2 regions of the Serratia plymuthica genome follow, and region 1 is predicted to be linked to the other one. Evidence: predicted binding sites of a transcription regulator. Region 1 holds the regulator's gene; the other holds the start of a gene.
What was found. Region 1 encodes LexA, which represses DNA repair genes until DNA is damaged. Its sites were predicted from a motif close to TNCTGTATGTACATACAGNA; they were not measured.
Positions count from the first base shown of each region.

Region 2: the regulator LexA is predicted to act here: its motif matches at 2,126-2,145, upstream of uvrB (excinuclease ABC subunit UvrB).

Region 1 covers NZ_CP068771.1:3,968,618-3,979,433, reverse strand. The annotation lists gene JK621_RS18575 (tetratricopeptide repeat protein) at 1-236, shown strand, start outside; gene JK621_RS18570 (RNA polymerase sigma factor) at 287-775, shown strand; gene JK621_RS18565 (anti-sigma factor family protein) at 772-1,530, shown strand; gene zur (zinc uptake transcriptional repressor Zur) at 1,713-2,225, shown strand; gene JK621_RS18555 (CsbD family protein) at 2,341-2,550, opposite strand; gene dinF (MATE family efflux transporter DinF) at 2,871-4,205, opposite strand; gene lexA (transcriptional repressor LexA) at 4,424-5,032, opposite strand; gene JK621_RS18540 (diacylglycerol kinase) at 5,152-5,520, opposite strand; gene plsB (glycerol-3-phosphate 1-O-acyltransferase PlsB) at 5,670-8,135, shown strand; gene ubiA (4-hydroxybenzoate octaprenyltransferase) at 8,191-9,063, opposite strand; gene ubiC (chorismate lyase) at 9,081-9,605, opposite strand; gene JK621_RS18520 (hypothetical protein) at 9,610-9,897, opposite strand; gene JK621_RS18515 (MFS transporter) at 9,998-10,816, shown strand, end outside.
Region 2 covers NZ_CP068771.1:1,110,341-1,121,156, forward strand. The annotation lists gene JK621_RS05265 (hypothetical protein) at 1-54, opposite strand, end outside; gene JK621_RS05270 (ATP-binding cassette domain-containing protein) at 226-936, opposite strand; gene uvrB (excinuclease ABC subunit UvrB) at 2,256-4,268, shown strand; gene JK621_RS05280 (VF530 family DNA-binding protein) at 4,428-4,685, shown strand; gene yvcK (uridine diphosphate-N-acetylglucosamine-binding protein YvcK) at 4,701-5,618, opposite strand; molybdenum cofactor riboswitch at 5,879-6,022, shown strand; gene moaA (GTP 3',8-cyclase MoaA) at 6,009-6,995, shown strand; gene moaB (molybdenum cofactor biosynthesis protein B) at 7,099-7,611, shown strand; gene moaC (cyclic pyranopterin monophosphate synthase MoaC) at 7,617-8,096, shown strand; gene moaD (molybdopterin synthase sulfur carrier subunit) at 8,093-8,338, shown strand; gene moaE (molybdopterin synthase catalytic subunit MoaE) at 8,341-8,808, shown strand; gene JK621_RS05315 (Bax inhibitor-1/YccA family protein) at 8,938-9,648, shown strand; gene JK621_RS05320 (ABC transporter permease) at 9,829-10,816, opposite strand, start outside.

The sequences.
Region 1 (10,816 bases):
GTTACGCCACCCGCAAGCTCGGGCGCACGGATGAAGGGATAAGCTACTATTTAAAATCAGTGGCGCTCGACCCCAACTACCCGAAAGTCCGCGAATATCTGGGCGAGGCCTATATGGTGAAAGGCCGTCCGGACCTGGCGAAAGAACAACTCACGGTGATCCAGTCACTGTGCGGCACCGGTTGCGAAGAGTACCGCGACCTGGCGGCGGCCATAGATCACCATCCCGAATCATAAGGCAGCAAGGCCCGGAGGCGAGCATCAGCAACGACGCAATCCGCAACGAAATCGGCCAGTATCTTTCCCGCCTGTGGCGCTATGGTTTAGTGCTCTCCCACCGGCGGGATATCGCCGACGATTTGGTTCAAGCCACCTGTGTGCGGGCGCTGGAGCGCGCCGCACAGTTTACTCTGGGCTCGCGCATGGATCGCTGGCTGTTTTCGATTCTGCATTCCATTTGGCTGAACGAAGTCCGTGCCCGGCATATCCGTCAGGGGCAGGGTTTTGTCGACCCCGACGATCTGGCCGGCGAGGAAAACGGCGAAGATACGATATGGGCCAATGAGGTGATGCAGCGGGTCAATCGCTTGCCGGAGGCGCAGCGCAATACGCTATTTCTGGTGTATGTGGAGGAGCTTTCTTATCGGGAAGCGGCCGAGGTGCTCGGCGTCCCCATCGGCACCATCATGAGCCGCCTGGCAGCGGCACGTCTACGGCTTGCGAACGACAGCGTGCTGCAACCCCATATCCCGCAGTCAAAAGGAGAACGATCATGAGCTCATACTATACTGCGGATGAACTGCTGGTCGCCTATCTGGATAATCAACTGGATCCCCAGCAACGTCGCAGCCTGGAACAGCGCCTGGTCGACGAACCGGCATTGGCCGACCGTTTGTCGCTGCTGGAGCGCAGCAATCTGCCGTTCAAACAGGCGTTTGCCCCTTTACTGGATGAGGCCCCGGCGCAACGGCTCCAGGCCAGATGGCCACTTGCCGCTCCTGCCCCGCAACGCGGCGTCAGCCGCCGTGCCCTGATTGCCGCTGCCGTCGGTTTTCTGGCGCTGGGTGTCGCGGGCGATCGCGCCTGGCTGCAGGCGAATCAGCCAGAAGACAACTGGCGCGGCCTGGTGGCCCAGTACATGGCGCTCTATACCCCGGAAACGCTGGCGGGCTTCGACAGTTCCCCAGCGCTACTCGCCAGCCAGTTGCAGCATACCGGTGAACGGCTGAACATTGCCCTCCCCGCTCCCAAACTGGCATTGAACGGCGCAGAGCTGAAAAATGCCCGCGTGCTGGCTTACGACGATCGTCGCATTGCTCAGTTGACCTGGCTGGACGCACAATTTGGCCCACTGGCGCTGTGCATCATTCAGCAACCGGGCAAGCCGGAGGCCGCACAAAGCGAACGGCGCCAGGGGATGAATGTGGTGTATTGGGCCGATGGCAGCCACAGCTTTATGCTGATTGGCCATAATCCGGCGGCGGAAATGACCATGCTGGCGGGGCGCCTGCAACGCTCACTTTCCGTCTGAGAGAAAATGGGCGTTGCTCACCGCGCAGGCGTCGGTATAGAGGCTGATTTTCCTCTTTTTTCAGGCGCGCAAACGCTGCCCCTGCCCCCCGTCACATCCTTATCAGCGGAAAAGGGTGCGACTCTCGGCGATTACGCTTAATCATGGTAAAATCGGTTTTTTTACGTACCGGGATATTTGCCATGAACTCAAGCACCCAGGAAAAACTGCTGGCGCAGGCTGAACAACTCTGCCAGCAGCGCAATGTGCGGCTGACGCCGCAGCGGCTGGAAGTGTTACGCCTGATGGCACAACAACCCGGTGCCATCAGCGCTTATGACCTGCTGGATCTGCTGCGCGTGGCTGAACCGCAGGCTAAACCGCCAACGGTCTACCGCGCGCTGGATTTTCTTTTGGAACAAGGATTCATTCATCGGGTGGAGTCGGCCAACAGCTATGTGTTGTGCCATCACTTCGAACAACCGATGCATACTTCCGCGCTGTTTATCTGCGATCGCTGTGCTCAGGTAACGGAACGCACCACCGAAGGGGTCGAGGAAACGCTGCAAAAGCTGGCGAAAGAGTCGGGTTTTGTGCTGCGCCACAGCGTGGTGGAAGCGCATGGCCTGTGTTCAGACTGTGTTGAGGTAGAGGCCTGCGACAGCAAGCATGATTGCGGCGAGCACGATCACAGTATCGCCATCAAGAAGAAATAAATGACGCGGGGTGGGTCAGGCACTTCCCTGTACCTGTGGCCGTGGCGTTAAGGGGATGAAAAACGCCAGGCCGGCTACGGTCGCTTACGGCCACCGTCCGCTGTGGCCCTGCTCGCTACCAGCGATACTTGTTGTGGTCTTCCCAGGATTTAACTTCTTTCTCGGCCGCCTCTTTCTGGTAGCCATAACGTTCCTGGATTTTACCGACAAGCTGTTCGCGTTTCCCTTCAATGACCGTCAAATCGTCATCGGTCAGCTTGCCCCATTGTTCCTTCACTTTTCCTTTAAACTGTTTCCAGTTACCGTCGGCTTGATCTTTGTTCATAGTCTCTCCGTTAACCTGTGCTAAATCAGTTTGACACTGTGCTGACAGGGCGTCTAACCCAGCAATTTTTATGGTCTATTACCGCTAACCAAAGGGATGCCACCCCCCATTAATTTAGCCAGCAACATGATTAAGTGTAGACGCAGATAACGAAAAAATAATAAAAACCAGAATAAAAATCCATTAACAAACATTTAAACAGAAAAATACGCCAACAAACAAAGCACTACCCGAATGGAGCGGCGCTTCGAAATATGTAAGCAAATACAAATAAAAACATAAGATAAATTACTTAATAGTCGGTAAGGCTCACTGGCTTATCACAGCGTAAACCAGGTGCCGTGCAGCCGGTGACGGTGCCAGAACCAGCCCAGCGCAATGCCCCGCAGCGACAGAAACACCGCCAGCGCCAGCCATAATCCGTGGTTGCCTAATACAGGGACGGTAAACAACGTCAGGCCGAAACCGACGGCCGCCACCGCCATGCTGTTGCGCATTTCTGCGCCGCGGGTAGCGCCAATAAACATGCCATCCAGCAGATAGCACCACACTCCCACCAACGGCAGCACCACCTGCCACGGCAGATAATGGCTCGCCAGCGTACGCAGTTCCGGTAAAGAGGTTAGCGCTGCCACGATATGCTGCCCGGCAAAGGCATACACCACCCCAAAAGCCAACGCCACCAGACAAGCCTGGCGACATGCCGCGCGCCACACCTTGTGCAGTTGGCTGTCGTCGCGGGCGCCATAGGCATGACCGGAATGCGCCTCTACCGCGTAGGCAAAACCGTCGAGCGCGTAGGCAGTGAAAGTCAGTAAATTCATCAGCACTGCGTTTACCGCCACCACGTCGCCGCCGAGCCGGGCGCCGAAGATGGTCAGCGAAGCAAAACACAATTGCAGCAACAATGAACGCAACATAATGTCGCGATTCAGCGCCAACAGGCGCCGCAGATTACCGCGCCAGGCCTGGCGCAGCATCGGCGCTGAAATACCGCGTACGCGCATCACCCGCCAGGCAAGCCATAGCCCCAGCAACAACGTGGCATATTCAGAGATGGCGGTGGCTATCGCCGCCCCCTGCACGTTCCAGCCCAACCCCACCACCAGCCAGATATCCAGTAAGATATTCAGCAGATTGCCGATAATCAGCAAGATCACCGGCGCACGCACGTATTGCACCCCAAGCAGCCAGCCCAGAATCACCATATTGGCCAGCGCTGCCGGCGCGCTTAACCAGCGGATCTCGAGGAAAAGCCGCGCCTGCTCCAGCACCGCGCCATCGCCGCCCACGATCTGCAACGCCATGCCGATCAACGGATGCCGCAGCAGCACAATCGCCAGCCCGGCCAATACCGCCATCAGCAGCGGCTGCATAAAAGCGCGCGCCAGTGCCGGCGGATCCTGCGCACCGAGCGCCTGCGCCGCCAGCCCGGTAGTGCTCATGCGCAGGAACAGCAGCAGCATAAACAGGAAGCTGGTAGCCATGGCGCCAATCGCAACGCCGCCCAGATAGGTAGAACTGTCCAGGTGGCCAATCACCGCCGTATCCACCAACCCCAGCAGCGGGACGGTAATATTGGAAAAGATCATGGGCAACGCAAGGCGCCATAGGGCTTTATCAGTATCGCTGGTGAAGGCAGAAAGCAGGCGCATAGTGAAATGTTCCCGTGGATACCCTTCATCTTTCAAGGTGCAGATGTGTTGGCTACGCGCGATCACCCCGGTCACTTACTTGAGTAAGCTCCTGCGGATTCTCTCGCTGGACGCCTTCCCGCGCCTTGAAATCTATTGGGTATTACATTGAAATCAGAAATGATATCGCCCCAGAGCTGGGGCGATTTAAATCAGGGGACGACGTTCAGGCGGGTGGGTTAAATCCAGTCGCCATTGCGGATCACGCCGACCGCCAAGCCTTCAATGGTGAAATTCTGCTGACGCAGATCGACCACGATAGGCTGGAATTCGCTGTTTTCCGGCAGCAGTTCAACCACATTGCCGTGCTTTTTCAGACGTTTGACCGTCACTTCGTCTTCAATACGCGCCACAACCACCTGGCCGTTACGCACGTCCTGGGTTTTATGCACCGCCAGCAGATCGCCGTCGAGAATGCCGATATCACGCATCGACATGCCGTTGACCCGCAGCAGGAAATCCGCGCTCGGTTTGAACAGGGAAGGATCCACCTTATAGTGCCCTTCGATATGCTGCTGCGCCAGCAGCGGTTCACCGGCGGCCACGCGGCCAATGAGCGGCAAACCTTCTTCATCTTCCATCAACAGGCGAATACCGCGTGAAGCGCCGGAGACGATCTCGATCACGCCCTTGCGCGCCAGCGCTTTCAGATGTTCTTCTGCAGCATTTGGCGAACGGAACCCCAGACGCATGGCGATCTCGGCGCGCGTTGGCGGCATGCCAGTTGACGAAATATGATCGCGAATCAGATCATAGACTTCTTGTTGTCTGGTAGTTAATGCTTTCATTCCGCCCCCTGTTTGTTTATACAGTCTTGCTGTGAGTATATACAGGTAAGCGCGGCTTGGGAACCGAAGAATGAATAAAAATCAGGGATTAGCGTCCCCGCCGCAATGAAGCATTCCACTCAGACAAAGTGCTGCCACAGTACAGAACCCCAGACAAACAGCGCCAGTACGATCGTCAGCGTTACCGCCGCCGACCCCATATCTTTCGCGCGGCCGGAAAGCTCGTGGTGTTCCGTACCCACCCTGTCGACAATGGCTTCAATCGCGCTGTTCAGCATCTCGACGATCACGACCAACAGTACCGATCCGATCAGTAAAATGCGCGCTATCGCACCCACATCCAGCCAGATCGCCAGTATGATAGCCAGCACGGTCGCCACCAGTTCCTGGCGGAAGGCGGCTTCGTGCTGCCAGGCAGCAGAAAAGCCTTTGTATGAGTAGCCGGCGGCTTTAATAATACGGGTCAGGCCGGTTGCTTGGTTTGCCATGTTTTTTAGTGCCTTTCACAGAGGTAAGTCATAATTATAGAGCTTGGGTCAGGAAACTCTCCCGGCTCCCGGTTTTCCAACACCACAGATCTGCTACCCGGTTTCTGGTATGCTTGCGGCGCATTGCTAACAAGAGGCTTCACGTTGTTATGTCAGGTTGGCGTAAAATTTATTATAAATTATTGAATTTACCACTCAAATTGTTGGTAAGAAGTAAGGTTATCCCTTCAGATCCGGTCACGGAGTTAGGGTTGGATCCCACACGACCGATTTTGTATGTTTTACCTTATAATTCCAAGGCGGATTTGCTGACGCTGCGCACCCAGTGCCTGGCGCAGGATTTGCCCGATCCCCTCAATCCGCTGGAGATAGACGGCACCGTACTGCCAAGCCACGTGTTTATCCACGACGGCCCGCGCGTATTCCGCTACTACACGCCGAAAGAAGAATCGGTAAAACTGTTTCACGACTATCTGGATCTGCACCGCAGCAATCCGGATCTCGATATTCAGATGCTGCCGGTTTCGGTGATGTTCGGCCGTTCTCCGGGCCGCGAAGGTCACGGCACGCCGCATCTGCGCTTGCTGAACGGCGTTCAGAAATTCTTCGCCGTGCTGTGGCTGGGCCGCGACAGCTTCGTGCGTTTCTCCAACACCGTTTCACTGCGCCGAATGGCGACCGAACACGGCACGGACAAAATTATCGCGCAGAAACTGGCGCGCGTGGCGCGCATGCATTTCTCGCGTCAACGTCTGGCCGCCGTCGGCCCGAGCCTGCCGGCCCGCCAGGATCTGTTCAATAAGCTGCTGGCCTCCAAAGCGATCGAAAAAGCGGTCGAAGACGAAGCGCGCAGCAAGAAAATTTCCCACGAAAAGGCCCAGCAGAACGCCATTGCGCTGATGGAAGAGATCGCCGCCGACTTCTCGTACGAGACGGTGCGTCTTTCCGATCGCGTGCTGAGCTGGACCTGGAACCGGCTGTATCAGGGCATCAACGTCACCAATGCCGAGCGCGTGCGCCAGTTGGCGCAGGACGGCCACGAGATCGTGTATGTGCCGTGCCACCGCAGCCATATGGACTACCTGCTGCTGTCCTACGTGCTGTATCACCAGGGCCTGGTGCCGCCGCACATCGCCGCCGGCATCAACCTCAACTTCTGGCCGGCCGGGCCGATCTTCCGTCGCCTGGGCGCGTTCTTTATTCGCCGCACCTTCAAAGGCAACAAACTGTACTCGACGGTGTTCCGCGAATACCTCGGCGAGCTGTTTACCCGCGGCTACTCGGTGGAATACTTCGTCGAAGGCGGCCGTTCCCGTACCGGGCGCCTGCTGGAACCGAAGACCGGCACCCTGTCGATGACCATTCAGGCCATGCTGCGCGGCGGTACTCGCCCTATCACGCTGGTGCCGATCTACATCGGTTACGAACACGTGATGGAGGTAGGTACCTACGCCAAAGAACTGCGCGGGGCGACCAAGGAAAAAGAGAGCCTGTTGCAGATGCTGCGCGGCCTGCGCAAACTGCGTAATCTCGGCCAGGGTTACGTCAACTTCGGCGATCCGCTGCCGTTGACCGCCTATCTGAACCAGCATGTGCCGCAGTGGCGCGAATCGATTGACCCGATCGAAGCCCAACGTCCAAGCTGGCTGACGCCAACGGTCAACGACCTGGCGGCCAAGATTATGGTGCGCATCAACAACGCGGCCGCCGCCAATGCCATGAACCTGTGTTCCACGGCGCTGCTGGCCTCACGCCAGCGCTCGCTGACCCGCGAGCAGTTGCTTGAGCAGTTGGAGTGTTATCTGCAACTGATGCGCAACGTGCCTTACGCCGGCGACGTCACCGTGCCGACCCAGACGCCGGACGAGCTGCTGGATCACGCGCTGAACATGAACAAGTTCGAGGTGGAGAAGGATAACATCGGCGATATCATCATCCTGCCGCGCGAGCAGGCGGTGCTGATGACCTATTACCGCAACAATATCCACCATCTGCTGGTGCTGCCTTCGCTGATCGCCACCATAGTGATGCATCACCGCCGGGTGTCACGCGCTGAGCTGCTGCGGCAGATCGGCCTGATTTACCCGATGCTGAAGGCCGAACTGTTCCTGCATAACGACAAGGAACAGTTGCCGGAAGTGCTGCGGCCGCTGATCGAGGAAATGATCCGTCAGCAGCTCATCTGCGACAAAGGCGACGATCTGGTGCTTAACCCGGCGCGCATTCGCCCTCTGCAGTTGCTGGCAGCCGGCGTGCGCGAAACGTTGCAGCGCTATGCCATCACCATGTCTATCCTCAGCGCCAACCCGAGCATCAACCGCGGCGCGCTGGAGAAAGAGAGCCGCATCATGGCCCAGCGCCTTTCGGTGCTGCACGGCATCAACGCGCCGGAGTTCTTCGACAAGGCGGTGTTCTCTACCCTGGTGGCGACGCTGCGTGAAGAAGGCTACATCAACGATATCGGCGATGCCGTCCGTGAGCACACCCTGGAGGTGTACAGCATGCTGAGCGATTTGATTACCCCGGAAATCAAGCTGACTATCGAAAGCGTCAGCATGCCGGCGGAAACCAGCGTGCAGCCGGAAACGGCGACAACGGAAGAAAAAGACGAGTAATTGGTTAATAAACAAAAAGGCACCGTCAGGTGCCTTTTTTATTGCCGAAATACCGCTAACCCTGCCAGTAACTCAATGCGATACCGATAAACAACACCAGCCCGACGTAGTTGTTATCCAGGAATGCCTTGAAGCAGGCATCGCGATCGCGGGTGGCGATTTGCTTTTGCTGATGGATAAACAAGGCGCCCGCCAGCAGCAACGACCAATAAAATGCCCCGCTCAGCTGTGCGAGATATCCAACCCACAGCAACAGCAGCAGTGTGGCGAACTGCAGCAGACCGACGATCAGCTTGTCGTAACGGCCAAACAGAATGGCGGTGGATTTGACGCCAATCTTCAGGTCATCGTCGCGGTCTACCATGGCATACAGCGTATCGTAAGCCACCGTCCAGCAGATATTGGCCAGCAGCAGCAGCCAGCAACTCAGCGGCAGCGACTCGCTGACGGCGGCATACCCCATTGGAATACCCCAGCCAAACGCCGCTCCCAGCACGAACTGCGGCAGATTGGTAACCCGTTTCATAAACGGATAGACCCACGCCAGCGCCAGCGCCGCCAGCGATAGCCAAATGGTCATGCTGTTCAGCGTCAGCACCAGCCCAAACGAGACCAGCACCAGCACCACGAACAGGATCTTGGCCTCTTTCTCGCTCACCCGGCCGCTCGGCATTGGGCGCCCCGCGGTACGCTTCACATGCCCGTCAACGGCGCGATCGGCATAGTCATTGACCACACAGCCGGCAGCGCGCATCAGGAACACCCCAAGGACAAACACCAGCAGAATGGACAGCGGCGGCACACCCTGCCCCGCAATCCACAGCGCCCACAGCGTTGGCCACAGCAGCAACAGGCTGCCGATCGGTTTATCGAGGCGCATCAGATGGCTGTAAGCCCGCCATTTGCTTTGAGTCACGCTTCCCTCCAAGGTATTTCCTCTCCTCATCATGCAGTTTCCGTACTGCCCGCCGCGTACAACGGCGAAGCAGGTAAAAACAGTTCGGTCAGCAACAACGGCTTGCCCGCCAGCCGCAAACGGGAACGGCGCGCCCACAGCGCATCCTGCCGCCCCATATGAATGTAATCGCGAGTCAATTCACCGCTGCTGAACAGGTAACGCCCCAGCGGCAGCGTGCCCAAATCCACCAGCGCCTGATCCGGCCCGGTCAGGGTTTCCTGCGGGATCACCGTGCGCCCCAGCAGCCAGGGCTGGTTATCGCCCAGCAGTACAATCTCACGCAGCCAGTAACGCGGGCTGTCCGGCAGGTGCTCGGCCTCTTCACCCAACTGGTCGCGGGTGACGAAACATTCGCGCTGCGGTTCGACGTGCACGCGCCCGCAGTGGCGTTCAAAACGGCGGGTCATGGATCCTGGCTCCATCAGCCAGTCACTGACGGCGGCGGGTACCGGGGGGGATTGCGCAGATAACCACTCAAGCGGCGGCAGGATGGAATCCCTATTGCCAGACATTGTTCTACTCCAGGCCTGACGCCTCACCCTGCGGGCTGCACCAGACCATACAAACTGTTAACAGAAATCCATTGTAACGCAGAAATCCAAAAGCGGCAGGCGGATTCGTGGCGCGGCAGGCAGCAAAATCGCTGCGATAAAACGCCGTAATGTCATCTTTCTGCCATCTGTTTTCTCTACCTTCAATCCCCGGAGCGATGGGGATTCTGTGATCGTCTGCAAACTTTCGCCTCTGCGGCATTGTTTTATCTACGCGCGTAGATACCTTTGCAAGGCAACGTTGAATCGCCATCAGACCGACACTTTTGTCAGCAAATCTTATTGCCGACGCCAGGGAAACCATCTTTAACGGCGCCACTCATGGCGCATGACGAAAAGAGGACATCAATGCCATGAGCGAAACAACGCTTGCCCCCCCACAGGCCACCGGCGATACGCTGGCAGCCGATGAACGCCTGGCCACCAAAGAAGGGCGCAGCCAATTCTGGCGCGCCACCTTCTCATGCTGGCTCGGTACCGCCATGGAATATGTCGATTTCGCCCTGTACGGCCTGGCGGCCGGCATGGTGTTCGGCGACGTGTTCTTTCCCGAAGCCACCCCTATGGTGGCGTTGCTGGCCAGTTTCGCCACCTACTCGGTCGGTTTTATCGCCCGCCCTATCGGCGCTTTGATCTTCGGCTGGATTGGCGATCGCAAAGGCCGCCGCGTGGTGCTGATCTCCACCGTGGCGCTGATGGGCGTCTCCACCACGCTGATCGGGCTGATCCCCTCCTACGCGCAAATCGGCGTCTGGGCGCCAACCTGCCTGGTGATCCTGCGTTTTGCCCAAGGGTTCGGCGCCGGGGCGGAGCTTTCCGGCGGTGCCGTGATGCTGGCGGAATACGCACCGGCCAAACGGCGCGGACTGGTCGCCTCAATCATTGCTATTGGCTCCAACAGCGGCACCCTGCTGGCCTCGCTGGTCTGGTTACTGGTGTTGCAGTTGGATAAAGCCGATCTGATCGCCTGGGGCTGGCGCATTCCGTTCCTTGCCAGCATCCTGATCGCCGGGGGCGCGCTCTATCTGCGCCGACACGTGCGTGAAACGCCGGTCTTTGAACGGGAACTGCAGCAAAATCATCAGCGGATGCTCGACAGCGCCGCCGCGCCGGATGACCGCAGCTATCTGCAGCGCACCAAAGCCTTCTGGGTGATGCTCGGCCTGCGCATC
Region 2 (10,816 bases), 2.6 Mb from region 1:
GGTCTTCGTGTTCAGGTCGCTATATTGAATAAATGCTGCGTCGTTATCGGCCATTGTCCACTCCTCAGTAAGGTCAATCGGTATGAAAGCCCATTGAGTATGGAAGGCGCACAGACTCGTTCACAGCAATGCAGGCTCTGTCCTGGCTGGTACAACTCAGGAGCAGAGAAAGGGGATCAACCGGCGCGAACGAGAGCAGGGGCGCAATACTCCGCGCCCCGCCAGTTACACTGCCAGATAGGCATTGATCAACTCCTCGTCCAACTGCTCCAGCGTGCCGTTCGCCACGCTGCGGCCCTGATCCATCAGGCAAAAGCGATCCGCCACGCGGCGTACAAACGGCAATTTGTGTTCCACCAGCAGGATCGTCATGCCCAGCTCGCGGTTCAGCTTGCGGATCGCGTTGCCGATATCGGCGGCGATCGAAGGTTGTACCCCGCTGGTAGGTTCATCAAGGATCAGCAACTCCGGCTCCAGCACCAGCGCCCGGCCAATCGCCAGTTGCTGCTGCTCGCCATCGCACAAATCACCGGCCCGGCGGCTGCGCATTTCTCGCAGGTTGGGGAACAGGCTGTAAATGAGCGGCGGAATGCGCCGGGTTTTGTCCCGGCCGGCCATCAGCGCCACCTGCAGGTTCTCTTCCACGCTGAGCTGCGAGAATATTTGCCTCCCTTGCGGCACGTAGCTGATGCCCAGCGCCGCCCGGTTTTCCATCGGCTGTTGCAGCAGATTCTGCGGAGGTTCATCCGCCAACTGCCAGGTCATACTGCCGCTGACGACCGGCAAATGCCCCATAATGCAGTTGACCAACGTGGTTTTGCCCACGCCGTTGCGACCGATAAGCACCGTGCACTGGCCGCGCGGCAACTCCAGGTTAATATCCCACAGGGTATGATTTTGCCCGTAGAACTGGTTCACTGACCTTAAACTCAACATCCGGCACTCTCCTCAAAGACCCGTATTCCACTCGTGGATGTGCGCCCTGATGGGCGCAGGCGTAACGCGTTCTCTGTTAAAGACCGCACTGATTTCACCGGGCGGCATTTGTGCAGGAACGGCAATCAAACGTCTACTTCCCTGCGTTATCCACTCCTTACTGCTCGAACCGCCTTAGCGGTTTCTTTCCCGAGTGTCTTAATGTCCAGAATAAAATGCTGCATGGCTACCTTTAACGAGGTAGTTCAGGTTCAGGAAAAACAAACGATTTACAGGTAAAAATGGCCGTTAATGGCGGTTTATCAGCGCTCTCTCGCCTTTATCTCGACATTGCCAGTTATTTAGCCCCATGCCGACGCCGAGCGAGGAGCAGGTAATCCTGCCGTGCCTGCACGGATATTTCACCCGGTCGCACTTTTGTCGTTAAACGTTATTGCAACTCTCAGGCCAACTTTTTCAATCCGGAAAAAAAGGGGAATGTTATTGCCATGTTAACCATTTGGCAGGCATGAGCTGGCCTCGCGGCCTGGATGAAAATAAGGTGGAAAGTTAACGCGGACGATTTTTGCACTGTTGCAGTGCTGTGAGGAAAAGCGATGGTGCAAACTATTTTACCGGTTGCGGCAAGATGCAGCGCATGAGCGCGATAATGGGATAAATGTGTTTTTGGCAATGGGGATTTTTAGCACTAATCGGCATAAACAAAGCGATATTTTTGTGAAAAAATAACTAAAAAAGCCGTTTCGGCGAGGTGAAACGCCAAAAAGCGTTCTTTCTGCAACTCCCGTCACGGGCGGGGCGGTGGGAGTTATCCACTATTCCTGTGGATAACCTTGTGCATTAGATTTAGAAAAGCGGTTTAAAGCGAGAGCGGGCGCGGGTTTTGTTCGCGTTGACCGCATTCTCATCTTTTTATTAATTGTGTTTTATATCAATAAATTAACTAAAATCAAGACGCCGATGTATTGATGCGGTTCCTATGTATGATTTTTCACCGCAGTGCTATCAATAAGTTAATTTTTGACGGATTTTGGGGATAAATCAGTTATTGACAATAAAAATGTCACGCGGCTGTAACCCTGTCGGTGCATCCGCGCCCCGCCGATGCGCATCAGGGGGCGCTTTGCTATTGCGCGTCGGCGCGGGGGCCAACAGCGGGATGCATTATCTTGAGCAACGAATCGCTTGAAGCTGGTTTTATATCCAGTATCATAGGCACTGGCGAAAATCGCCGGGGCTTTCCATAATTAGGGGCCATTCGTCGAGCATCCGCTCCATGGCCGCCTGAGCGCGCGCATCTCCACAGGGTAGCCGAGTCAATGAGTAAAATTTTCAAACTGCATTCCGATTTCAAACCGGCCGGCGATCAGCCGGAAGCCATTCGCAAGCTGGAAGAGGGCCTGGAAGACGGTCTGGCGCATCAAACGCTGCTGGGCGTTACCGGTTCGGGCAAGACATTTACCGTCGCCAACGTCATCGCCGATCTAAACCGGCCGACCATGGTGCTGGCGCCAAACAAGACGCTGGCGGCGCAGCTGTATGGCGAGATGAAAGAGTTCTTCCCCGAGAATGCGGTTGAGTATTTTGTCTCGTACTACGACTACTACCAGCCGGAAGCCTATGTCCCCAGCTCCGACACCTTTATTGAAAAAGACTCCGCGGTGAACGAGCACATCGAACAAATGCGCCTTTCAGCCACCAAAGCGCTGCTGGAACGCCGCGACGTCGTGGTGGTGGCATCGGTGTCGGCCATCTACGGCCTGGGCGATCCGGAGCTGTATCTGAAGATGATGCTGCACCTGACCAAGGGCATGATCATCGATCAACGTTCGATCCTGCGGCGTTTGACGGAGCTGCAATATTCCCGCAACGATCAGGCTTTCCAGCGCGCCACCTTCCGCGTGCGCGGCGAGGTGATCGACATCTTCCCGGCAGAGTCGGACGAGCTGGCGTTGCGCATCGAGCTGTTTGATGAAGAAGTCGAGCGGCTTTCGCTGTTCGATCCCTTGACCGGCCAGATCGAGCAGGTGGTACAGCGTTTTACCATTTACCCGAAGTCGCACTACGTGACGCCGCGCGAGCGGATCCTGCAGGCGATGGAAGAGATCAAGGTGGATCTGGCCGAGCGACGCAAGGTGCTGCTGGCCAACAACAAGCTGCTGGAAGAACAGCGTCTGACGCAGCGTACCCAGTTTGATTTGGAGATGATGAACGAACTGGGTTACTGCTCCGGCATCGAAAACTACTCGCGCTATCTGTCCGGGCGCAGCGAGGGTGAGCCGCCACCGACGCTGTTTGACTATCTGCCGGCGGATGGCCTGCTGGTGGTCGATGAATCGCACGTCACCATTCCGCAAATCGGCGGCATGTACAAAGGTGACCGTTCGCGCAAGGAAACGCTGGTGGAATACGGTTTCCGCCTGCCGTCGGCGCTGGATAACCGCCCGATGCGTTTTGAAGAGTTCGAAGCGCTGGCGCCGCAGACAATCTACGTGTCCGCCACGCCGGGCAAATATGAGCTGGAGAAATCCGGCGGCGACATTGTCGATCAGGTCGTACGGCCTACCGGGCTGCTGGATCCGATAGTGGAAGTACGGCCGGTCACCACCCAGGTGGACGACCTGCTTTCCGAGATCCGCAAGCGGGTGGCGGTCAAGGAACGCGTGTTGGTCACTACTCTGACCAAGCGCATGGCGGAAGATCTGACCGAATATCTGGAAGAGCACGGCGAGCGCGTGCGCTATCTGCACTCGGACATCGATACCGTGGAACGCGTCGAAATCATTCGTGACCTGCGCCTGGGCGAGTTTGACGTGCTGGTGGGCATCAACCTGTTGCGCGAGGGGCTGGACATGCCTGAGGTGTCGCTGGTGGCGATTCTGGACGCAGACAAGGAAGGCTTCCTGCGCTCCGAACGTTCTCTGATCCAAACCATCGGCCGTGCGGCGCGTAACCTCAACGGCAAGGCGATCCTCTACGGCGACAGAATTACCGACTCGATGGCCAGGGCGATTGGCGAGACCGAACGCCGCCGCGCCAAACAGCAGGCGTTCAACGAAGAAAACGGCATCGTGCCTAAAGGCCTGAACAAGAAAGTGTCCGATATCCTGCAGCTCGGCCAACCGGGCAACCGCAGCAAGGGCCGAGGGAAGGGCAAGGCCGCAGAAAGCGCCGCCCAGTATCAGCACCTGACGCCAAAAGCGCTGGATCAGAAAATCCGCGAGCTGGAAGCGCAGATGTATACCCACGCGCAGAATCTGGAGTTCGAGCTGGCTGCCGGTTTGCGTGACGAAATCCATCAGCTGCGCGAGCAGTTTATCGCCATCTCGTGAGTCGTTAAGACAGCGGATGTTGTTCAGGTTTATCCCCAATGGATTTCAAGCTGCAGCCGACAATGCTGCAGTTTGAAAGACGAAGGGGATAAATTTCTTGTCGCCTGCGCCAAAGCTGATTATGGTGTGCGGCCAATTGACTAACGCGAGCCAAAGACCATGACCGAACACCAGTCCAAAGACCCGTTGCACGGCGTCACTCTGGAACAACTTTTAACTAAGCTGGTGGAGAGCTATGGCTGGTCAGGGCTGGCCGAACGCATTCGCATCAACTGTTTCAGCAGCGATCCCAGCATCAAGTCCAGCCTGAAGTTTTTGCGCCGCACGCCGTGGGCGCGCAAGCAGGTGGAAGATCTCTATATCGATATGGTCAACAGCGCCGCCAGCGACAACCCGTGGCTGCGCGGGCGCGATTAACCGGCCGCGATTAAATCAGGCGCGAGTACCCAATTCTATCAGCGCCTGATCCAGCGCCTGGCGCAGCAGTTGACGATCGTGGCGGTAAGGAATATCTGCGGCTTCCAGCGGTTGCTGAATCACTACCCGATCTTGCACCGCTCCGGTATCCGCCGCCGGGCCGACAATCAGCGCATCAATCATCTTGCGGCCAATCCGCTCTTCCATCAGCTCCAACTTATCCTTCAGCGACAATGCCGCCGCCGCGACGCTCAGTTCGCGCCCCAGATTGCCGATGTAGATCATATTGGCGCTGCTGCGACGCAGAGCCTGGGTAAGATCGTCGAGCAATAACAGCGGCATCAGGCTGGTGAGAAAACTGCCCGGCCCAATCAGGATCACGTCGGCCTGCGCAATGGCATCCAGCGCTTCACGCGTGGCGTGGACGTGCGGTGACAGCATCAGCTCCTGCGGCATATGGGTAAGCTGGTCGATGTTTACCTCACCGTAAACCTGGTGGCCTTCGTGATCGTGCGCCATCAGATCCACCGGCTGCTCGGACATCGGGATCAGCGCCGCATCTACTTTCAGCAGGCTGCGCACCAGATTGATCGCTTCCAGCGGGCGCACGCTGAGGTGATCCAACGCTTTCAACATCAGATTGCCGAGATTGTGCCCTGACAGCTCGCCGTTGCCGCTGAAGCGGTATTCGAACATCGCGGAGGCGACGCTCGGTTCGGTGATCAGTTGATTGAGACAGTTGCGGGTATCGCCCCAGGCAATGCCGCCTTCCGAGCGGCGGATGCGACCGGTGGAACCGCCATTATCGGTGGTGGTAACAATGCCGGTTAAACGGGAGCCTAAAGACGACAGGGAAGACATCACGCGACCAAGACCGTGGCCGCCACCTAATGCCACCACCCGATCGAGATCGGCCAGGGTACGATTACGCATAAATTTCCTTACAAAGGGGCTGAACTGCCCGCATAAAATAGCGGATCTGGCGTAAAAACGCGAAAAAGAGTGTGATATGCGTGATTCCGGTCAATTCGTCTGCGTAAAGGACGTTTATCATGGTTTACCAGATTTGGAAGCGCGTAAAAACGCTGTATACACAATTATATAGCGAAATTGCGGGTTGGCTATCGCGTTTATTTAGCGCTAGTATTCTGGTGAAAACCACGGTTTCGTTCCGGCTATTCAAGCAGCGGGAACTGAGACCAAAACTCCTAGCCTCTGGGCCTACGTTGTTCCTGCGAACAATATGGCGCTTGGGCCGTGGCGAAGTCAGCCACCAGGGTGCAGAGTGGAAACGCTTGCATCTCCCGACTTTGGAAAGGTGTTATGGTGCCGCAACTCATTGATGCTTATGAGCGTAAGTTCTATTACTTGCGCCTGTCGATCACCGACGTGTGCAACTTCCGTTGCACCTACTGCTTGCCTGACGGTTACCAGCCTAAAGGCAGCCCGAAAACCTTCCTGTCGCTGGATGAAATCCGGCGCGTCAGCCGCGCATTCGCCGAACTGGGTACTGAAAAGGTCCGCCTTACCGGCGGTGAACCTTCGCTGCGCCGCGATTTTACCGAGATCATCGCCGCCGTGCGTGAAAACCCGGCCATCCGTACCCTAGCGGTCACCACCAACGGTTACCGCCTGGCGCGCGACGTTGCCCAGTGGCGCGACGCCGGCCTGACGGCGATCAATGTCAGCGTCGACAGTCTGGACGCCCGCCAGTTTCACGCCATTACCGGCCAGGACAAGTTCCGCCAGGTGATGGACGGCATCGATGCCGCGTTTGCCGCCGGGTTCGACAAGGTCAAGGTCAATGCGGTGCTGATGCGTGACGTCAATCATCAGCAACTGGGCGCATTCCTGCACTGGATCAAAGACCGCCCGATCCAACTGCGTTTTATCGAACTGATGGAAACCGGTGAGGGTGGCGAGCTGTTTCGCCGGCACCACGTGTCCGGCGAAGTGATTCGTTTGCAACTGGAGCGGCAGGGCTGGCAACGGCAACCGCGCGGCCGCAGCGACGGCCCGGCGCAGGTGTTCAGCCACCCCGATTACCAGGGTGAAGTGGGGTTGATCATGCCGTACGAAAAAGATTTCTGCGCCAGTTGCAACCGGCTGCGGGTTTCCGCTATCGGCAATCTGCACCTGTGCCTGTTCGGCGAGCAGGGCATCACGCTGCGCGATCTGCTGGCGGACGACGGCCAGCTCGAGGCATTGAAGCAACGTATCCAGGGCGGATTGCTGAGCAAAAAACAGACCCATTTCCTGCATCAAAACAACACCGGCATTACCCAGAACCTGTCGTTTATCGGCGGCTGACACCCTGCGTATTTCAACGCGCAGCGTTGTCGGTTGCACGCGGTCACCCCTGATGACGGCCGGGAATCTATTGGGTATCCAACGAAGAGGAGCATCGTTAACAATGAGCCATGCCAGCAGTGAATTCATTCCGGCGCACATCGCCATTCTGACCGTCTCGGACAGCCGCGGCGAAGAGGAAGACACCTCAGGCCAGTATCTGCAGGAAGCGGCGCAGGAGGCGGGCCATCGGGTGGTGGATCGCGCCATCGTCAAAGACGATAAATACCAGATCCGCGCGCGGGTTTCCGCGTGGATTGCCGATGAAGGCGTGCAGGCGGTGCTGATCACCGGCGGTACCGGTTTTACTGCCCGCGACAACACCCCGGAAGCGCTGCTGCCGCTGTTTGACCGCGAGGTCGAAGGGTTCGGCGAGCTGTTCCGCATGGTGTCCTACGAAGAAATCGGCACCGCCACTATCCAGTCGCGCGCGCTGGCCGGCATCGCCAACCGGACGGTGATTTTCGCCATGCCGGGTTCGACCCGCGCCTGCCGCACCGCCTGGGAGCGCATTATTGAAGAGCAGTTGGACGCGCGCCACCGCCCGTGCAACTTCCAGCCTCATCTGAAGAGATAAGATCCATGACGCAGCTAACCCATATTAACGCCGCGGGCGAAGCCCATATGGTCGACGTGTCCGCCAAGGCGGAGACGGTGCGCGAAGCCCGTGCCGAGGCCTTTGTCGAGATGCTGCCCACCACGCTGGCGATGATCCTCGGCGGTAGCCACCATAAGGGCGATGTATTCGCCACGGCGCGTATCGCCGGCATTCAGGCGGCGAAACGCACCTGGGAACTGATCCCGCTGTGCCACCCGTTGATGCTGAGCAAGGTTGAAGTGCAGTTGGAGGCGCAACCGGAACACAGCCGGGTGCGCATCGAAACCTGCTGCCGGCTGACCGGCAAGACCGGCGTCGAAATGGAAGCGCTGACCGCCGCCTCGGTAGCCGCGTTGACCATTTACGACATGTGCAAAGCGGTGCAGAAAGATATGGTGATCGGCCCGGTGCGGCTGCTGGCGAAAAGCGGCGGCAAGTCCGGTGATTTTAAGGTGGACCTATGATTAACATTCTGTTTTTTGCGCAGGTGCGCGAACTGGTGGGCACCGGCGATTTGTCGATGCCGGCGGACTATCCCACGGTAGAGGCGCTGCGCAAGGCGCTGTGCGCACGCGGCGAGCGCTGGGCGTTGGCGCTGGAATCCGGCAGGCTGCTGACGGCGGTCAATCAGTCGCTGGTGGCGGCAGAGCACCCGCTGCGCGCCGGCGATGAAGTCGCTTTCTTTCCGCCGGTAACCGGAGGTTAACAGTGGAAAATACCCGTATCCGCGTTGGCGCCGCGCCCTTCAGCGTCGGCGATGAGTATCAGTGGCTGGCGCAGTGCGATGACGACGGTGCCGTCGTGACCTTCACCGGCAAGGTGCGCAACCATAATCTGGGCGATAACGTCAGTGCGCTGACGCTGGAGCACTACCCGGGCATGACCGAAAAAGCGCTGGCGGAGATCGTCGAAGAAGCGCGCGGCCGCTGGCCGTTGCAACGGGCGACGGTGATCCACCGCGTGGGCGAGCTGTTTCCCGGCGAGGAGATTGTGTTCGTCGGCGTGACCAGCGCGCACCGCAGCATGGCGTTCGCCGCCACCGAGTTCATCATGGACTACCTGAAAACCCGTGCGCCGTTCTGGAAGCGCGAGGCAACCGGGCAGGGGGAGCGCTGGGTCGACGCGCGCGACAGCGATCGTCAGGCGGCGGAACGTTGGCATAATGCGAGTAAATAAAGGGTAAACCGCAGAAATATATCAATACCTTTGCAACTTTCAGGCTAGGCTTTCTGTGGTAGGCTTATAGCAGGCCGAGCCCCATAAATGGGGTTCGAAATCTTGTTTCATACGCAAAAGGTAACCGTCATGGACCGATATCCACGCTCTAATGGTTCAATCGTTGAACGTGCCAACAGCGGCATTCAGGCTTATATGGCGCAGGTTTATGGCTGGATGACCTGTGGCCTGCTGTTGACGGCATTCGTTTCCTGGTACGCGGCCAATACGCCTGCGATCCTCAACTTCATCTTCTCCAGCCAGATCACCTTCTTCGGCCTGATTATCGCCCAGTTGGCGCTGGTGTTCGTGATTTCCGGCATGGTCAACCGCCTGAGCGGCACTGTGGCTACGTCGCTGTTTATGCTTTATTCGGCGCTGACCGGGCTGACGCTTTCCAGCATTTTCATCGCTTACACCTACAGCTCGATCGCCAGCACCTTTGTGGTGACCGCCGGCATGTTTGGCGCGATGAGCCTGTACGGTTACACCACCAAGCGTGACTTGAGCGGTTTCGGCAGCATGCTGTTTATGGCGCTGATCGGTATCGTGCTGGCCTCGCTGGTAAACATCTGGCTGAAAAGCACGGCGTTGATGTGGGCGATTACCTATATCGGGGTGCTGGTATTCGTCGGCCTGACGGCGTACGACACGCAAAAACTCAAGGCGATGGGCGAGCAGCTGAACGCCGATGATAAAGACAGCTTCCGCAAATACGCCATCGTCGGCGCGCTGACGCTGTATCTTGATTTCATCAACCTGTTCCTGATGTTATTACGCATTTTCGGCAACCGTCGCTAACACGGTTTTAACCGGGCTGCGACACGGCGCTCTTGTCCACCGTACGCTGCTCGAAATGCTCATTGACTATGTGTCAACTGCGCTTTCTGTGCTGCGGGCGGTGCCCAATAGCTTGGTCTCGCCGCGGTTAAACTCAGTGTTGGATAGTGGGGTTCAGTTCACATGTACTGAACCCCTTTTTTATGCCATTTTGCGGCGGAACATGGCGTAGGCGGCGCTGCCGGTGGTGGCGGTGATCACCAGCAGCGGCCACAGGCTGTGCCAGATAATGCGGAAGCTGGCGTCCTTCAAATAGATCTGTTTGGTGATGTCGGTAAAGTGGCGAATCGGGTTAACCCAGGTGAGGTCCTGCAGCCACACCGGCATGTTCTCCACCGGCGAGACATAACCGGAAAGCAGGATCGCCGGCATCATAAACACGAACACGCCGATAAACGCCTGCTGCTGCGTGGCGCACAGCGACGAAATCAGCAGCCCGAACCCCACCAACGACAGCCCGTAAACCAGCATGGTGCCGTAGAACAGCAGCAGCGAGCCGGCGAACGGGATCTGGTACATGAAGATGCCAATCATCAGCACTATGCTGGCCTGGAAGGTGGCGACAATCAGCGCCGGCACCGCTTTGCCGATAAAAATCTGCCAGGTGGTCAGCGGTGACACCAGCAACTGCTCCAGCGTGCCCTGTTCGCGTTCGCGCGCCACCGACAGCGAAGTGACAATCAGTACGCCGATGGTGGTGATCATGGCGATCAGCGAAGGCACCACGAACCATTTGTAATCCAGATTCGGGTTATACCAGTTACGCACCACCAGCTCGCTGTTGTTGGGTTTGACGCGGTTGCCGATCAGCTCGTTTTGATAATCCTGCACAATTTGCTGCACATAGTTGGCGGCGATCTGCGCGCTGTTGGAATTGCGCCCGTCGAGCAGCAATTGCAGCGGGGCGGTCGTGCCGCTGGCGATATCGCGCGAGAACTGCGCCGGGAAGCGGATCAGCAGCAACGCCCGCTGGTTGTCGAGGGTGGCTTGTATCTCTTGCGGGCTGCGCAGCAGCAAGACGTGCGAAAAGGCTTTCGCCTTGGCGAAGCGCTGGGTCAGCTCCACCGAAGCATGGCCGCTGTCTTCGCTGTACACCGCGATGGTGGCGTTGGTCACCTCCAGCGTGGCG